One region of the Vallitalea sediminicola genome, then DNA from elsewhere that is predicted to be linked to it. Evidence: riboswitches for the same ligand, from Rfam matches in the RefSeq annotation. Region 1 holds a riboswitch; the other holds the start of a gene.

What was found. A riboswitch is a leader RNA that binds a small molecule or an ion and turns the genes downstream of it on or off. The one in region 1 is predicted to bind cobalamin.
Region 2: it holds a riboswitch for cobalamin, as region 1 does, so the genes downstream of both, ACX6CF_RS13190 (cobyric acid synthase) here and ACX6CF_RS00235 (ABC transporter substrate-binding protein) in region 1, are expected to answer to the same signal.

The regions. Positions count from the first base shown of each region.
Region 1 covers NZ_BTPT01000001.1:55,154-63,604, reverse strand. The annotation lists gene cbiT (precorrin-6Y C5,15-methyltransferase (decarboxylating) subunit CbiT) at 1-348, opposite strand, end outside; gene cbiE (precorrin-6y C5,15-methyltransferase (decarboxylating) subunit CbiE) at 338-961, opposite strand; gene cbiD (cobalt-precorrin-5B (C(1))-methyltransferase CbiD) at 954-2,075, opposite strand; gene ACX6CF_RS00250 (precorrin-8X methylmutase) at 2,062-2,706, opposite strand; gene ACX6CF_RS00245 (cobyrinate a,c-diamide synthase) at 2,710-4,083, opposite strand; gene ACX6CF_RS00240 (sirohydrochlorin cobaltochelatase) at 4,080-4,859, opposite strand; cobalamin riboswitch at 4,995-5,142, opposite strand; cobalamin riboswitch at 5,272-5,478, shown strand; gene ACX6CF_RS00235 (ABC transporter substrate-binding protein) at 5,669-6,769, shown strand; gene ACX6CF_RS00230 (FecCD family ABC transporter permease) at 6,769-7,779, shown strand; gene ACX6CF_RS00225 (ABC transporter ATP-binding protein) at 7,766-8,451, shown strand, end outside.
Region 2 covers NZ_BTPT01000029.1:2,664-11,114, forward strand. The annotation lists gene ACX6CF_RS13180 (pyridoxal phosphate-dependent aminotransferase) at 263-1,297, opposite strand; gene cbiB (adenosylcobinamide-phosphate synthase CbiB) at 1,318-2,289, opposite strand; gene ACX6CF_RS13190 (cobyric acid synthase) at 2,451-3,938, opposite strand; cobalamin riboswitch at 4,127-4,303, opposite strand; gene ACX6CF_RS13195 (alpha/beta hydrolase) at 4,473-5,894, shown strand; gene ACX6CF_RS13200 (magnesium chelatase subunit D family protein) at 6,087-8,015, opposite strand; gene ACX6CF_RS13205 (ATP-binding protein) at 8,026-8,451, opposite strand, start outside.

The sequences.
Region 1 (8,451 bases):
CCCACCTCCTAGAAAAATACTGTCATAATATTTCCTAGGTATATCCTTTGGTGCTGATCCTTCAACTATCTGGGCATTCTCAAGTCCAAATTTCTTAACATTCTTCTCTGTCAACTTGACAGCTTCTGTTTTTTGATCAATAGCAGTAACTTCACCTTCACTACATATCAAACCACACTCAACAGTTATACTGCCTGTACCACAACCAATATCCAGAACATGAGATGTAGAATTAAGTCTGAGCTTTGATACAGTTATGGCTCTTACCTCTGATTTTGTCATTGGTACTTTATCTCTAATGAATTCTTCATCTGGAATACCAAACATATACTTTTTATTATTCTTCATTTTCAATCACCACCACACTCAACACTGAAAATTCCTGTTTCATAATATTCTCTGGAATATCAATAGTAATCTTTTCATCATCATATGAAAGATTCTCTCCCACAATCATTGTAACATTTCTAACTCCTGCATCTATTAATTGTCCAGCAATACAACTTGGAGAATTTTTCTTGTCAGTTAACAAAAATATACCTTTCCTATCTTTTAGAATATTCATCCATTTGATTTCTCTTCCATGCAAACTATATAATCCATAGTCCTTATAACTCTTTCCTATTCTGCTAAATAGATATTGATAAGAACTTATTCCTGGTATTACATTAATATATTCCTTACCTATCTTATTCTGTAGATAATCTAACAAACTGTAGAATCCTGTATCACCTGAAACAATGACAGCTATCTTTTTCTTATTCTTGTTATCTATTATATAATCACACATACCTTGAAGATTAGAATTATATGTATATACTTCTTTATTATAGGAAGCAAAAATCTCTAGATTTCTCTTTCCTCCAACTATTACATCACATTGTTCAATGCTTCTATAAGCTATGGGAAGAATATAATCTCTATTCCCAGGACCAATACCAACCACATCTATTTTATTCATGCTTAATCTCTCCTATAATAGATTGAACTTTATCACTTATCGCTAATAGCTCCGTCATGTTAAAATATAGTATACCTATATCTAAATTATCATAAATATACCCTTCACAATTAGTAGCTGCTTTGTTAGCTAATACTGTAAAAACTTCTTCCATACCTGTCTTCTTAATAATCTTAGCCGCTTCATCAGTAGTTGTACAATTCATTATACTTATTAGACCTTCTTGCTTCATCCCCATAATACCTAAGTAGGCAGCCAATATTTCCAATCTTGTAGAACTGACTCTATTGTGAGTATAATATATACCCCCAGCTGGTTTAATTAATTTTCCAATATGACCTGCAATTAATATTTTTCCAAAACCTAGCTGTGCACATTTCTCTAGTGCAAAACCTAGATAATTACTCATCTTGACGATAGAGATGTTTTTTATACCTGAGTACTTGATAAATAGTTTCTCTCCAATATTACCTGGAACTAATATTACATATTTATTGTTTTTCTTGTGAGCTATCTTCAATTCAAGGGCTATGGTCTCTTTTAAAGCATCTTCTGACATAGGTTCTACTATACCTGTTGTTCCAAGTACAGATAAGCCTCCAATAATTCCTAATTTGGGATTGAATGTTTTCTTAGCTAATTCTTCTCCCTTAGGAATACTGATAATAACATCAACTCCAATATTTTCTTCAAAAATAGAACCTATTGATTCTCTTATCATTCTAAGAGGTGTAGGATTAATTGCATAGTGATTAACTGGTATCTGTAAACCTTCTTTGGTAACTCTGCCGACTCCCTTACCTCCAGTTATATTGATCTTATCATCTTCCCTTAAAATTACTTCTGCGAATACTTCAACACCATTAGTGATGTCTGGATCATCACCAGAATCTTTTATTATACAGCATGATGCTTTTTTATCATCATATTCGCATCTATGTACATCAAGATTTAATTCCCATCCTTTTGGTGTATCAATCTTAACTGATTTTACGAAAGTTTGATTTTTAAGCATATAAGCAGCCGCTTTCGTTGCAGCTGCAGCACAAGAACCTGTTGTATAGCCTGTCCTTAATTTTTTGCACCCTTTGTAAACATATCTACTGTTTGACAACTTTTTTCACCGCTTCTCTTAATACAGCGTTAATTATTGCTACTACAATAGTACTTCCACCTTTTCTTCCTTTTGTTATTATAGATGGAATATCTTCATCCCATAGAGCATCTTTAGATTCGGCTGCTCCAACAAATCCTACCGGCACACCAATTACTGCTTTTACCGTATCAACTTTATTTTTATTATTTTGATCTATAAGACGAAATAATGCAGTTGGAGCATTACCTACAGCAAATACTTTATCTCCTGGTATCTTAAGCGCTAAGTCAACTGCTGCCATTGACCGTGTGATACCTTGTTCTTTTGAAATCTTATAAGCTTCTTCTGAACCTACTAGACATTCTATTTTTATACCTAATTGCTCTGTAAGCTTTTTGCTGATACCCGCTTTTATCATCTGTGTATCAGTAATGATTGTACACCCTTTTTCAAAAGCGTCTAATATAATATTTTCTACTTGTTCTTTGAATAATAATATATCTTCATAAATGAAATCTGTAGTAGTATGAATAACTCTTTGCATAATACTCAATCTTAATGGTGCAAGATCTGTATTTTTCATACTCTCATATATGATCCTAAAACTTTCTTCTTCTATTTTTCTTGGATTAGCTATGAAATCATGCATTACTTATCTCCTTTTGTCTTTTATTGTTAACGCTGTCTTAAGAAATTTTTCTGGTATATTAAGTTCAGCTGGGAAATAGATATGTGGATACATCCCATATACGTTTTTATATAACTTCCCACACTGCCATGTTTTATCTCTTTTTGATCCTGTTATATATGTAGGTTCCTTAGTTCTATCTACTATTGACCTGTGAAATTCATGTGCTCTGAATACTGTATTCTCATTGAATATAGGAGTATCCTTATCTGCTTTTACCGAAACATACCCAAAATTCTGGAGTCTTTTTTTCATATATGCTCCACCCTTATATATTCCAACCATTTCATATGTTTCATTTTCCAGATTGGTAATAGTCTCATGAAGATACATATACCCTCCGCACTCTGCATATATAGGAATATCTTCATCGGCTTTTTTCCTAATATCTTCCATCAGACTAGTATTATTTGACAGTTCCTTGGCAAATACTTCAGGGTAACCACCTGCTAGATATATCCCATCACATTTATCAGGTAATGATTTATCTCGTAGAGGACTAAAGTAATGAATATGAGCTCCTAATTCTATTAATATTTCTATATTTTCATTGTAATGAAATGAGAATGCTTTATCTTTTGCTACAGCAATATGTACATCAAATTGATTATTGGTTTTAACTCTATCAGGCTCTTCTAATGGTTCTGCATTCCCAGCTATCTCAATCAACTTATCAATATCTACAGTATCAGTGATAGTATCTGCGAGTTTATGAATCTTTGCATTCATATCCCTTATTTCACTACTTTGAATAAGTCCTAGATGTCTGCTTTCCAGTTTCACTTCATCTAGTTTTGGTAGATATCCTATTACTGGAACATCCGTATTGATTTCAATAGTTTCTTTTAATATTTCATAATGTCTTTCTGACATGGGAAGATTAATTATTACGCCTTTTATCGAGATATCTCTAAAAGTTTTCATTCCATGAACTATTGCCGCAGCACTGGTTGACATTCCCTTTACATTCATCACCAATATAACAGGGGATTTCAGTATCTTGGATATATGCGCTGTACTACCAATCATAGGCTCACTGCCATAACCATCATATAATCCCATGACACCTTCAATGATACTTATGTCTGCATCTTGATTATATTTATCAAATAGATATCTGTTCATCTGGTCTTTCAAAAGCCATCCATCTATGTTAATACTGGGTCTACCAGTTACACTTTCATGGAATCCCGTGTCTATGTAATCAGGTCCTACTTTATATGGTTGTACTTTTAATCCTCTTTTACATAATGCGGCCATTAACGCTATTGTAAGAGTCGTTTTACCCGTTCCGCTATTTGGAGCTGATATAATTAATCTAGGTTTTTCCGTCATCATTGATTATTCACTGCTTCCTTTAGGTGATTAAGATAAATTTTTCTAATTGCTTGGTTACCACCTAATCCTTTAGTTATTGTTCTAACTTCTATATCATTAGCAATTAGTACATTTTTCCATGAATCTTCTTCGTCTCCTGCCATATCATTGTGGGCATGATCTCCTGCAACTACCAAAAATGGCATAAGAACTGCTTTACTGTATTTTCCTTTTTTCAATCTCTTGATAATTGATTCAATTCCATCTTCTATAGTTCCTATCAATATTGGTAACTGTTCATTTTCTAGAAGATATTGTAAATAATAATAGCTTGTATTAGCATAATGTTCAGTACCATGCCCTAGCAATACAACAGCTTCATTAGTATCTACACTAGGGATATAAGTTTTCAATGCTTCTATAACTTCTTTATAATCATTTTTATGATATAGCAAAGGGCATGAAAGAGTAATATGTACATTTTTATTATGATTCATTATATTAACTATTGTTTTTATCTTATCATACTCAAAACCTGGTATTATATGGGTTGGTTGTACAATGATGTGTTCAAAACCTTCTTCAATCAATCGTTTTAATGCTTCCTTTGGTGTATCTATTAATATATTTTTTTCTTTTAACTTTCTTATTATTATGTTAGATGTAAATGCACGTACTACCTTATAATCAGTGTATGTAGTCTCTATCAATTTTTCTATAGGTTCTATCTGTTCTCTTCTTGCACTTTCATAACTACTTCCAAAACTTACAACTAATATCGCTTTTTTCTTTTCCATAATAACTGCCTCCTTATATATAATAAAAAACTCTTACCTACAACGAGATAAGAGTATGATATACATTATTTATTAATGAATAATAAATAGTTACACCCTCTGTCCCTCGCAAAGTTTTTACGCAAAATAATACGTAAGTGTATTAGGATTAAAATAGGTACTCTGACTATAATAACTTCCTTAATATAAAAGGAAATTATTTACACAGTGGCGTGACCGTTCAGGATTCTAACCTGATTCCCTTTGAGAATTAATAAGAATTATCCTCAAACATATATATTTCTATTTAATCGTTAATTAATTTAATCTTATAATAAATCATATAAAGCCCTATGTCAATGAAACATTAATAATGTAATGCTATCCATATCACATTGACATTACCATAAAACTATGATACTATTTCTTTAAAATTTAATAGTTCTTTGAAGGTGCTTTTATAATGTTAAACCAACAAAATTTACCATTATAAGATAATAGGGAATGAGGTGTGAATCCTCTACAGCCCCCGCTACTGTAAGTAGGGATGAAATCTTAGATATATCACTGGGAAACTGGGAAGATTAAGAGAGTAAATTGAACTACGAGTCAGGAAACCTGCCTTTAATAATCCATGTAACTAACTTCGGGTGAGAAGATACGATTACATTAATTAATTAATAATTTTACATATGATAAACTTATTTAATTTGTTAATATAACTTACAACGATTAGTTGTAGGTTTTTTTATTTATATCACTCCTTAAAAGACTATTAGATTAAAATTCAATGATACCTTAATAAAAGAATTTCTAGGAGGACTTTAATAATGAAAAACATGAAACGTATCGCCATTTTATTAATCTTTATTTTGACCGTTACTTCATTTAGTGGATGTTCTAAACAGCAGGATTCATCAAAAACTACTGTTACTCCAGATAACACTGAGAAAACTACTGATGAAGATAAAGATGTTGAAAAAGATACAGCTACATCTAGTGATGATTCAGAAAAAGATTCTGCAACTGAAGATTCACAGGCATTACCCGAATTCATAGTCGAAGATACTGATACAACTATTACATATTTGAACCCATTAGGTGATGAACAAACAATTACTAAGAATCCAAAAAAAGTTGTTGTTCTTATGAATTCTATTCTAGATATCTGGTATCTAGCAGGTGGAGAAGCCATTGCTAGAGTAAGTGGTAAAACTAATGTTCCAGAAGCTGCTAAGGATATTGAACAAGTGGGAAAAGTAAACGCACCTAGTGTTGAAAAAATATTATCTCTAGAACCTGACTTAGTTATCTTAAGCTCAACTAGAAGCCAACACGTAGAAATGGAAGATATACTAAAAAGCAATAACATAGAATATGCATATGTTGATGTTAGTAATAATCCTTACAGTAGATTTAATGATACATTAAGATTATTTACAAAGATTACTGGTAGAGATGATATTTATGATTCAGAAGTAAAAGCTCTACAGGAAAATGTAAATAAAATCTGTGAAAAAGCAAAAAAAGAAGAACAGCCTAATGTATTTATTTTATTTGGTTCTTCAAAATATGTAAAAGCAGAACTTTCTACAGGTCTAGTAGGAAATATGTTAGAAATGCTTGGAGCTAACAATATTATTACTGATTCACCAGTTGAAAATAGTTCAAAAGTAGATTTTAGTTTGGAAAAAATCCTTGAAAAAGACCCTGATGTAATATTAGTTGTTCCTATGGGGGATCTTGAAAAAGTTAAGACTCGTATAAAAGATGACTTAGAATCAAATGAAGCATGGGCTACACTTACAGCAATAAAAGAAGGTAATGTACATTATCTTCCACCAGAATTATTCCATTACAAACCAAATGCAAAATATCCTGAAGCATTTGAATATTTAGCTAAAATATTATATCCTCAGGTATTTAAATAATGAACGAATTAAAAAACAGACATTCTTATAAGATTACCATACTAATCATTTTGCTAATTGTTACTTTCATATCATTTCTTTTTAGTATTAGTTTAGGTGCTTTTAAGATATCAGTTCCAGAAATATTAAAAGCTATATTTATTGATGAAACAGGAGTCAATAGAAATATTATATGGAAAGTAAGAGTTCCAAGGTCACTTGTAGCTGGAACTGTTGGTATATGTTTGTCTTTGGCTGGAGGCATGTTACAGGGGGTAATGAGAAACCCCCTAGCTTCACCTAATACTATTGGTGTTTCTTCTGGAGCGGGATTAGGTGCTGTTTTCATCCTAGTTGTCTTTCCTGATTATGATTATCTTGTTACACCAATTGCTTTTGCTTTTGCATTATTTACTACTATGTTAATATACATACTTTCTTGGAAGAATGGTATTAAGCCACTTAGAATGATATTAGCAGGTATTGCTGTATCATCATTTTTAGGAGCTTGGATTAATACAATCCTAATCTTCTATCCTGACAGAGTGCAAAATGCATTAGGTTTTATGGTAGGTAGTTTAGCCGCTAAGACTTGGAAAGATTTCTATGCATTATGGCCTTATGCACTATTTGGATTAATTGTAGCTTTCTTATTATCTAAGAAATTGAATATATTAATGCTTGGTGACGAAATAGCCACAGGACTAGGACTGAAAATTGAGAGAGTAAGAAAAATTTTTATTGCTTTAGCTTCACTACTAGCAGCCAGCTCAGCAAGTAATGTTGGATTGTTAGGATTTGTTGGATTGATTGTACCTCATATAACAAGACTTATAATCGGTTCTGACTATAGATATCTATTTCCTGCAAGTGCTTTACTGGGAGCATCTTTGATGATGTTTTGTGATACAATCGCAAGAATAGTTATGGACCCTGTAGAAATACCTGTAGGTATTGTTATGTCAATGCTTGGCGCACCATTTTTTATATTCCTATTGAGAGGCGGCTTGAAAAATCGTGTTAAGAACTAATTCAGTGACAATTAATTATGGCAAAAACAATATAATCGATAACCTTTCCTTGAACATAAAAAAAGGTTCCATAAATACCTTGATAGGTACAAATGGTTGCGGCAAATCAACCCTATTAAAAGCATTATCAAGAAATCTAAAACCTAAATATGGTGATGTATACCTTAATGGGAATTCAATTTTTCAGATGGATACTAAGTTATTAGCAAAAGAAATGTCCATATTACCTCAATCTCCTACTGCACCTGATGATTTTACAGTCTTTGACCTAGTTAGTTATGGAAGATATCCACATCTTGATTGGACTGCCAAACTTCATAAAGAAGACATTGATATTATTAACTGGGCAATAGAGCTGACTAAAATGGAACATCTAAAAGATAGACAAGTTACCACTCTATCTGGTGGAGAACGTCAAAGGGCATGGATTGCTATGGCACTATGTCAAAAACCCAATATTCTTCTATTGGATGAACCCACAACATATCTTGATATCAGTCATCAATTTGAAGTATTGGAATTGGTTAGAAAGCTTAATCATACAATGAAGTTAACTATTGTCATGGTTCTACATGACCTGAATCAAGCTGCTAGATATTCTGATAAAATAATTGTCATCAAGGATGGAGACATATATAAGCAAGGTGATCCTAAGAGTATAATTACTAAGGA
Region 2 (8,451 bases), on a different contig from region 1:
TTTCTAGGCAGCTGATTAGTTTCATACTATATGTATGCAAGTAATCGGATAACGACAAAAATAATTAAAAGGACGAGTAAGGTGACTAGTTTATTTTTTTCTCGTGCCTTAATGAGTGGAAAGAAATATTACGTTAAGAACCTTAACTGTTTGACGAAGGAGTTGTTAAGGTTTAGTAATATTTCTTGGAACGAATTTAGTTTTTCTTCAAATATTTGTTAAAGCTGTTTTGTATACATATTTAACCTACGTAAGTCTACCACTAAAATAAATATTTTAATCTTCTTACAAGCTTTTCATTATCCTCATGCCTCTTAACAGCAATCCTAACAAACCCATCATTCAACGATTCAAAATCATCACAAACCCTAACATACATATTATCTTCCAATAATTTTAAATTCAACATATTTCCTGAGAAATAATTTAATCTACAAAGGAAAAAGTTAGAGTAACTTTTATATACCTTAATATTTTTAACATCACTCAAAGCTTCATACATATATTTTCTTTCTTCCTCAATCCACTTACCTACTTTTTTCTGAAAATCTTTATCTGCAATAACCTTTGGCACAATATTAATAGCAAAAGTATTCATAGTCCAAGGTTCCTTATATTCTTCCATCTTTTCTATAACCCTATCATTAGTCACTGCATAACCTATTCTTAATCCAGGAACAGCATAATACTTAGTCATCGACCTAAGAGAAAATATATCTTCATAACCTAGTCGACCACCAACAGGCTCATTACCAGTAAATTCAACAAAAGACTCGTCTATAAATAAAAAACTATTTTGCTTCTTAATAATATCCATCATTTCACTTATTACATCAAATCCAAGATATTTTCCTGTAGGATTGTTAGGATTACATAAAACTACAACATCAGGTTGAAATAATTTCATTTTTGTAGAAAAAGTATCCAAATCAAATTTGAAATCATCTTTGCTATCTAATATATAATCATCTATTTCACTACCAACCAATGAAAAAGCCCTTCTGTATTCATTAAAAGTTGGTTGGATGATTAATACTTTTTTTGGTTTTACAGCTCTGGCAAATAGATAAATAAGTTCACTTGCTCCATTTCCCATTATTATTTTATTAGAATCTACATTTATATGTTTTGCTATAGCTTCTTTTGCTTTATTCCCCCCAATATCAGGGTACTTACAGATATTATCTATACTAGATATTATGGTTTCTCTAATATCCTCAGGTAAACCTAATGGATTAATATTAACACTATAATCAACAACTCCTGATTTCCCATAATATCCGCCATGCTTATTCATAAAGTTCATTCCTTCCTAAGTCAAACAATCATTAATGTTAGTATCAATGATATTAAGCAAATAATTCCAACTGTAATAATCTCCGATACATACATAATCTTAGTAGATTTTTTTATATGGTCTCCACTTAATTCTTCTAGAGTATCGCCTATAGTTGGTTTTACAACAACCTCATTAAAATATGTATTAGTCCCACCTATTTGAATATTTAATAGACCTGCCACCACCGATTCAGGATAACCACAATTAGGACTTTTATGATTTCTGTTATCCCTTTTTAATATTTTCCACCCTTTACTGAAGTTATAGCCAAGTATACCTCCAGCTAACAGCATAAATAGACTACCAATCCTAGCTGGAATATAGTTAAATATATCATCTGTTTTAGCAGAAGCAAATCCTATATCTTTGTAATGAGAATGGAGATATCCTACCATTGAATCAAGGGTATTTACTGCTTTATACATAAAAACGAATTGCACAGGCATATTGAAAATAAATCCAATACCAATAAACATAAGAGGGGCAAGTATTCCATCTATAGTATTTTCTGCTGTTGTTTCAATAGCTCCTCTAATAATTTCTTCTTCGGTTAGATGATTGGTATCTCTTCCAACCAAGTATGATAATTGTTTTCTGGACAAGTCTAAATCATCTTCATCTATGGCTTTCCAAACTTTTAATACTTCATCCTTCAAACATTTAGCTGCTAATGATGTATAGAGGAGATAAGTTGTAACAACATCTCTAACATAAGGATGTATTTTCCCACAAGCAAATAATAAAAGAGTTATTACAATTACAGTTATTCCTACTGTTGCAAAAAGCAAGATGAAGCCACCTGCTTTTAGAGGTATTTTACTTTTTCTTATGCTTTTTTCTAATTTACTTATTAATTTTCCTATGTATATGATAGGATGTGGCACATTCAATGGATCACCAAATATCCAGTCAAGTATTACTGCTATACATATTATTATAATAACTTTCAATGATAACACCTCTTAGATGTGGATTTTTTATGGAATTGTTGAAAGGGGTCAGGGCAAAGTATTAGAATCACTTGCCTTACCCTGAGAAGCGGTCGGTCTGCGTGATTCTAATACTTTACTCTTCTACCCGTGTGGTAGTAGCAATTGATTGTCTCTATAAATCAACTATTGTAAATTATGTCTTTAATTTTTTCTAGGTCAATATGTTGACGTACTAGTTTTGCTAGTTTGTCGTATTCCATGTCTTTTAATTTTGCGTAGTCTATGTTGTTATTGCAATTTAATCCTTTTTTGTTTCTTATTTGGTCTAGTATTTTTTTACGCAATTCATCGTTATCGAATATTCCATGTAGATACGTTCCAAACACGTTTTTCTTAGAATTGATTGCTCCGTCTAGTCGTCCATCTGTTAGTTTAACAAGTGGTAGAGTTTCTCCCATTAGATGGGTTTTACCCATGTGGATTTCGTATCCGTTTACTTTTAGGTTACAGGAGTTTTTTGCGAAGGGGATTTCTAGCATTATGTTTCCTGTTATTTGGGTTGTTTGTTTTATTTCTTCCATTTCTGTTTTTATTTCTAATAGACCTAGACCGTTAATACTGTTCATGACAGTTTCTACGCCTTTTTCATCGGTTATGGTTTCTCCGAGCATTTGATAGCCTCCGCATATACCAATTATGGGTATATCATTTCTATGAGCTCTGTAGATACCTGCTTTTAGTGAGGAATTATGTATGTATTCCATGTCTTTAAGGGTATTTTTGCTGCCTGGTATGATTAATAGGTCGACACCTTCAAAGTCTTCGTTTTCTTTTATATATCTAACGGATACACCATCTTCTAATTCAAATACTGTGAAATCAGTAAAATTAGACATATATGGTAATCGAAGGACACCAATTATAATATCTCCCTCTGTTTTTCTATCAAATCTTTCTGTAACGCTATCTTCATCGTCTATTTTTAATGGTTTGAAGGGAATAACTCCTAGACATGGTATTTGTAGTTTTTTATAGAACATGTCTATACCTGGTTGAAGAATCTTTTCGTCCCCTCTGAATTTGTTGATAACATATCCTTTGATTCTTTTTCTTTCTTCTGGTTCAAGAAGCATAACTGTTCCATAGATTGAGGCAAAAACTCCTCCTTTATCAATATCACCAATAAGTACTACAGGTGCATCTACCATCTCAGCCATACCCATGTTAACAATATCGTTCTCTCTAAGATTAATTTCTGCTGGACTTCCTGCTCCTTCTAATACAATAACATCATATTTAGATTGTAACTTGTTGTAAGCCTCTACTATATGATCTTTTAATCCGGCTTTTGTACCAAAATAATCTTTTGCACACATATTCTTGAATATTTTACCATTCAATATTACCTGACTTCCAACATCACTAGTCGGTTTTAGAAGAATTGGATTCATTTCAACAGTAGATTTTATACGAGCAGCTTCAGCTTGTACAACTTGAGCTCTTCCCATCTCTTTTCCGTCTTCTGTCACAAAAGAATTAAGCGCCATATTCTGTGATTTAAATGGAGCTACACTAATTCCATCATCATTTAATATTCTGCATAAAGCAGCTGTAAGTATACTTTTACCAACGGTAGAAGCTGTTCCTTGAAACATTATATTATTCATTTTCTCACTCCATTTTTTATGCACGATGCATTTTTAATAGTTACTTTTAAACTATATTGAGTTATAGGTAATAAAAAACTTGCCATTCTTAATGAGGAATAATGTTTGCAGAAATGTGTATTAGAATTAATTTATATTATAGATATACATTAAAACAAACCCATATCTCCACACGCAATCTGGATTTAATATACTTAGTAATCTAAAAAAGTATCCTGACTTATACATGTAACCTAACGCAATGCCTTCCCAAAAACTAATTCAGTGGCTTTTATTGCATTAGTAGTAAATACAGTAGCGGTGGCTGTACTGGATTTTCACCAGTTTCCTTATAAATATAGATTATTTTACTCACTTTTATTAAATTATAAATAATAATAGTAAGCATATATTAAATTATATATATGAAATCATTATATTCTATAACAAATATAAAATCAATATCTTGACACAATTTAGTTTTTAGATTATACTTTAAATAAACATTTAGATATTTGTCTAATAATCTAATAACTATAAAAGGAGCGATATCATATGAAGAAATTTATTCTTTCATTAACAATAATTGCACTACTATTAGCTGGATGTAAAGCAACAGAAACAAAAGAAAATAAAGAGCCAGAAAATGTTACTAAAAATGAACAATCTGATATAAAAGATGATACGTCTGATACAGATCAATCAGATACTGATACATTGGTAGATGGTACTGAAGAGGAAATAGCTACCAGCATAAATAATGCTTTTATCGCTAAAGATTTTGAATTCATTAGTAATAACTTCAATTTTTCTTTACAACTAAAACAGATGATTAATGAAGAGATGTTAAAATCAACAGATAGTCAGATTAATGGTTTAGTAGGTAAATTCATTGAAACAATATCCACCAACACAACTAATACAGATACTCATACAATAGTTACCATAACAAATAAATACAGTAAAAGTAATATCAACTGTACTGTATCATTCAACAAAGATAAAGTTATAGAAGGTTTTTCTCTAACACCAGCTAAAGATGCAGCAGTTGAAGTAAGTATTCCTGAAAATGCAAAAGAAATACCTGTGGAATTCGGTCACGAAGAATATCGACTACCAGGAATATTAACTATTCCAAAAGACAAAGATGAATATCCTATTATCATTCTTGCACATGGTTCTGGTCCACAAGATAAAGATGAAACTGTAGGACCTAATAAGCCATTTAGAGATATTGCATACGGACTTGCAAGTAAAGGTATTGGAGTTCTTAGATATGATAAAAGAGTATTTGCTCACCGTAGTAAATGGATAGCAGAGCAAGAGGAATTGACTGTTTATGATGAAACCATAGACGATGTAGTATATGCTTACAATTATATCCTTGATAATAAAGACATTAATTCTACAGGTGTTTATGTACTTGGTCATAGTCTCAGCGGTTATTTGATGCCACGTATAGCTAATGAAATTCCTAATGCTAATGGCTATATTATTTTTGCTGGTCCTGCTAGACCGATGGAAGATCTATTGATATATCAAATACCTTATTTATCTAATCTAGATGGTAAGATTACTGATGAAGAACAAAAACAAATTGATTATTATAGGAGCGTCTATGATAAAGTAAAAACAATTGATGAATCCAGTAATTATACAACAGCAGATTTGGGTGGTCTCGGTAAAGATTATTACCTGGATCTAAAAGATTATAAACCAACTATTGCTGCAAAAGATATTACAAAACCAATGCTAATTTTACAAGGTAAAAGAGATTATCAAGTTACTGTAGAAGATTTCAATATGTGGAAAGAAAGCTTAGAATCAAAAGCTAATGTAACTTTCAAGTTATACGACGGACTTAATCATATATTCACTAAAGGCGAAGGCACTCCTAATCCTGATGAATATTTTATACCTTCTCAGGTAGATGAAAAAGTTATTGATGATATTTCAGAATGGATTTCTTCTAATTAATAAAGCAAGTTAGAAAGTCAGATAATACATTTCTAACGTCAATATAAAAGAAGATAGACTAGATTTAGCGGTGAGCGAAGCCATAAACGGCATAGCGCATACCCTTTAAACAGGACATTTAATGGTATGAATAGCTAAACCTAATCTATCTTCCAAAACTTGTAGCCATCTCAAAAAATGTATTATCTGATATTATCTTTTAACAATACTCTTCAATTCTTTTGCTTTCAAATCTTCTAATTTATAATACTCTCCATTTATTTCATCTGAAAGTTTTTTGCCTAATCCTAATTGGATAAAACCACTTTCCGTATCAACAACCATAGTTTGAAAGCCTTCATTTTTTATCATTTTAGCCATATGTAATGCATCATCTATAGGTTTACCTTTGTTTAATGATACATTGGCTTTACCATCTGTAACTAGTACTATCAAAGGTTCTGTATCTGGTTCCTTTATCTTATAAGATTTTAGTAACTCATACGTCAAATATAACCCAGAAGCTAAAGGGGTTTTCCCCCCTGTAGGTATATTCTTAAGCCTCTTCTCTGCCATATCTACACTTTTGGTTATAGGAAGTAAAACTTCAGCTTTATCTTTTCTAAAGGCAATCATACCTACTTTATCCCTCTTTTGATAAGCATCATTAAGCATTGAAATAATTGCTGATTTTACAGCCCTCATTCGTTGTTTTGTTCCCATAGAACCACTTGCATCAACTACAAATAATATTGTACTTCCGGTTCTTCTTTCTCTGATTTTCTCTCTGAAATCTGACTTTTCTATAGCAATAGCTACTTGGTCTCTACATCTTAATTTTTGATAGGGTAATGCAGCTCTGAATGTAGCATCAAATGCAATAGAACGAACTTTTCCTTTTGGAATAGAATACTTAATATATCTACCTCTTAGGGAATCATTTTTTACTTTAGTTCTTTTTCCTGTTCCTAGTATTTTTTTAGGATTATTATGAGAATTTACTTCCAAGGGAATAATTTTGTCATCATATAATGGTAATTCAATCTTTTCTTGGAAATGAGCTTTGTTGTTCACCTCATTATTGTTTTGATTGTTATTATCATTTTCACCACTATACTCATCAGCAGTTAACTCATTATCCCCTATATTATTGAGATCATTATTCCTTGTATCACTTTGGTTAATATAATCATCTTTAATACTATTGGATTTATCGTTTTTTTGTATCTCATTATCAGATGTACTATCACTATTATTATTTGTCTCTTTTTTATTATCATTGAAATTAGGTATTTCCCTTATTCTATGAGGCAAACTATAACTTGCTGCTTCTTCAATATCATCCTTAACAACTACTTTTCTCATATCAAGTGCAGCTATAGCTTTAGCCGTTTCTACTATGGATATCTCAGCTCTATGACCTGAACAATTTCCCGCTTTTGCTATCTCTGCCGCAAAATACAATTGTTCTTCATCTACTACAACTTTTTCAAGAATCTCTTTAGCATTAATAATCTTTTCTCTTATATTATTATTTTCCTTTTCCCACTTACCAGAAAATCTAATTGGGTCTAATTCATAATCTAATCTTCTTTTGATTATCTGCTTACGCTCCTGAATATCTCTTGAACCTCTACTCTCCACATACAACCCGAATCTATCTATAAATTGTGACCGTAGATAACCCTCCTCAGGATTCATTGTTCCTATTAATATGAACCTAGATTCATGGCTATAGGATAATCCTTCTCTTTCTATTTTATTAATACCAGAAGATGATACTTCCAGCAAGCAGTTAACAATATGTTCACTCAACAGATTAACTTCATCAACATATAAAATATTTTCATTCGCCTTATGCAAAACACCATAATCTATAGCTTTTTCACCTTTAGAGATTGCTGTCTCAATGTCTATAGTACCTATAAGTCTATCCTCTGTTATATTTAATGGCAAGTCTATAACACTTTCTCTGATAACATCAGCTAATCCCCTTACCAAAGTAGATTTTGCTGTACCTTTTTCTCCGCTAATTAAAACACCGCCAATACTAGGATTAACTGCATTGAGTAAAAGAGCTTTCTTAACATTTTCCTGTCCAGCTATTGCTGCAAAAGGAAATACCACTTCTGATCTATTCATAGTAGTCACCTTATCCAATAATTTGTTTTACCCTTTCAAAGTCTAATACTCCTTCTTCAAAAGGTCTTCTTCTCATTCTATGTGGTAATACTAACTCCGCGGCCTCCAACAAATCTTCTTTAGTAACCTTAGTTCTTCCATTAAATGCAGCATTAGTAACTGCTGTTTTCACCATAGTTATATCTGCCCTATGTCCATCTACTTCTAACTCAATAGACAACCTTGCCACTATATCCAATATTTCATCATCGTATTCAACCGAACCTATTATACTCTTAGCATTCATAATCCTTTCATTCAATCTGGTATTTTCATCAATATACTTATCAACAAACTTTTCAGGATTTGCCTCATACTCTAATCTTCTCTTAATAACCTCAACTCTTTTTCCTGTTTCCTTCTCTCCCATAACTTCTACAACAAGCCCGAACCTATC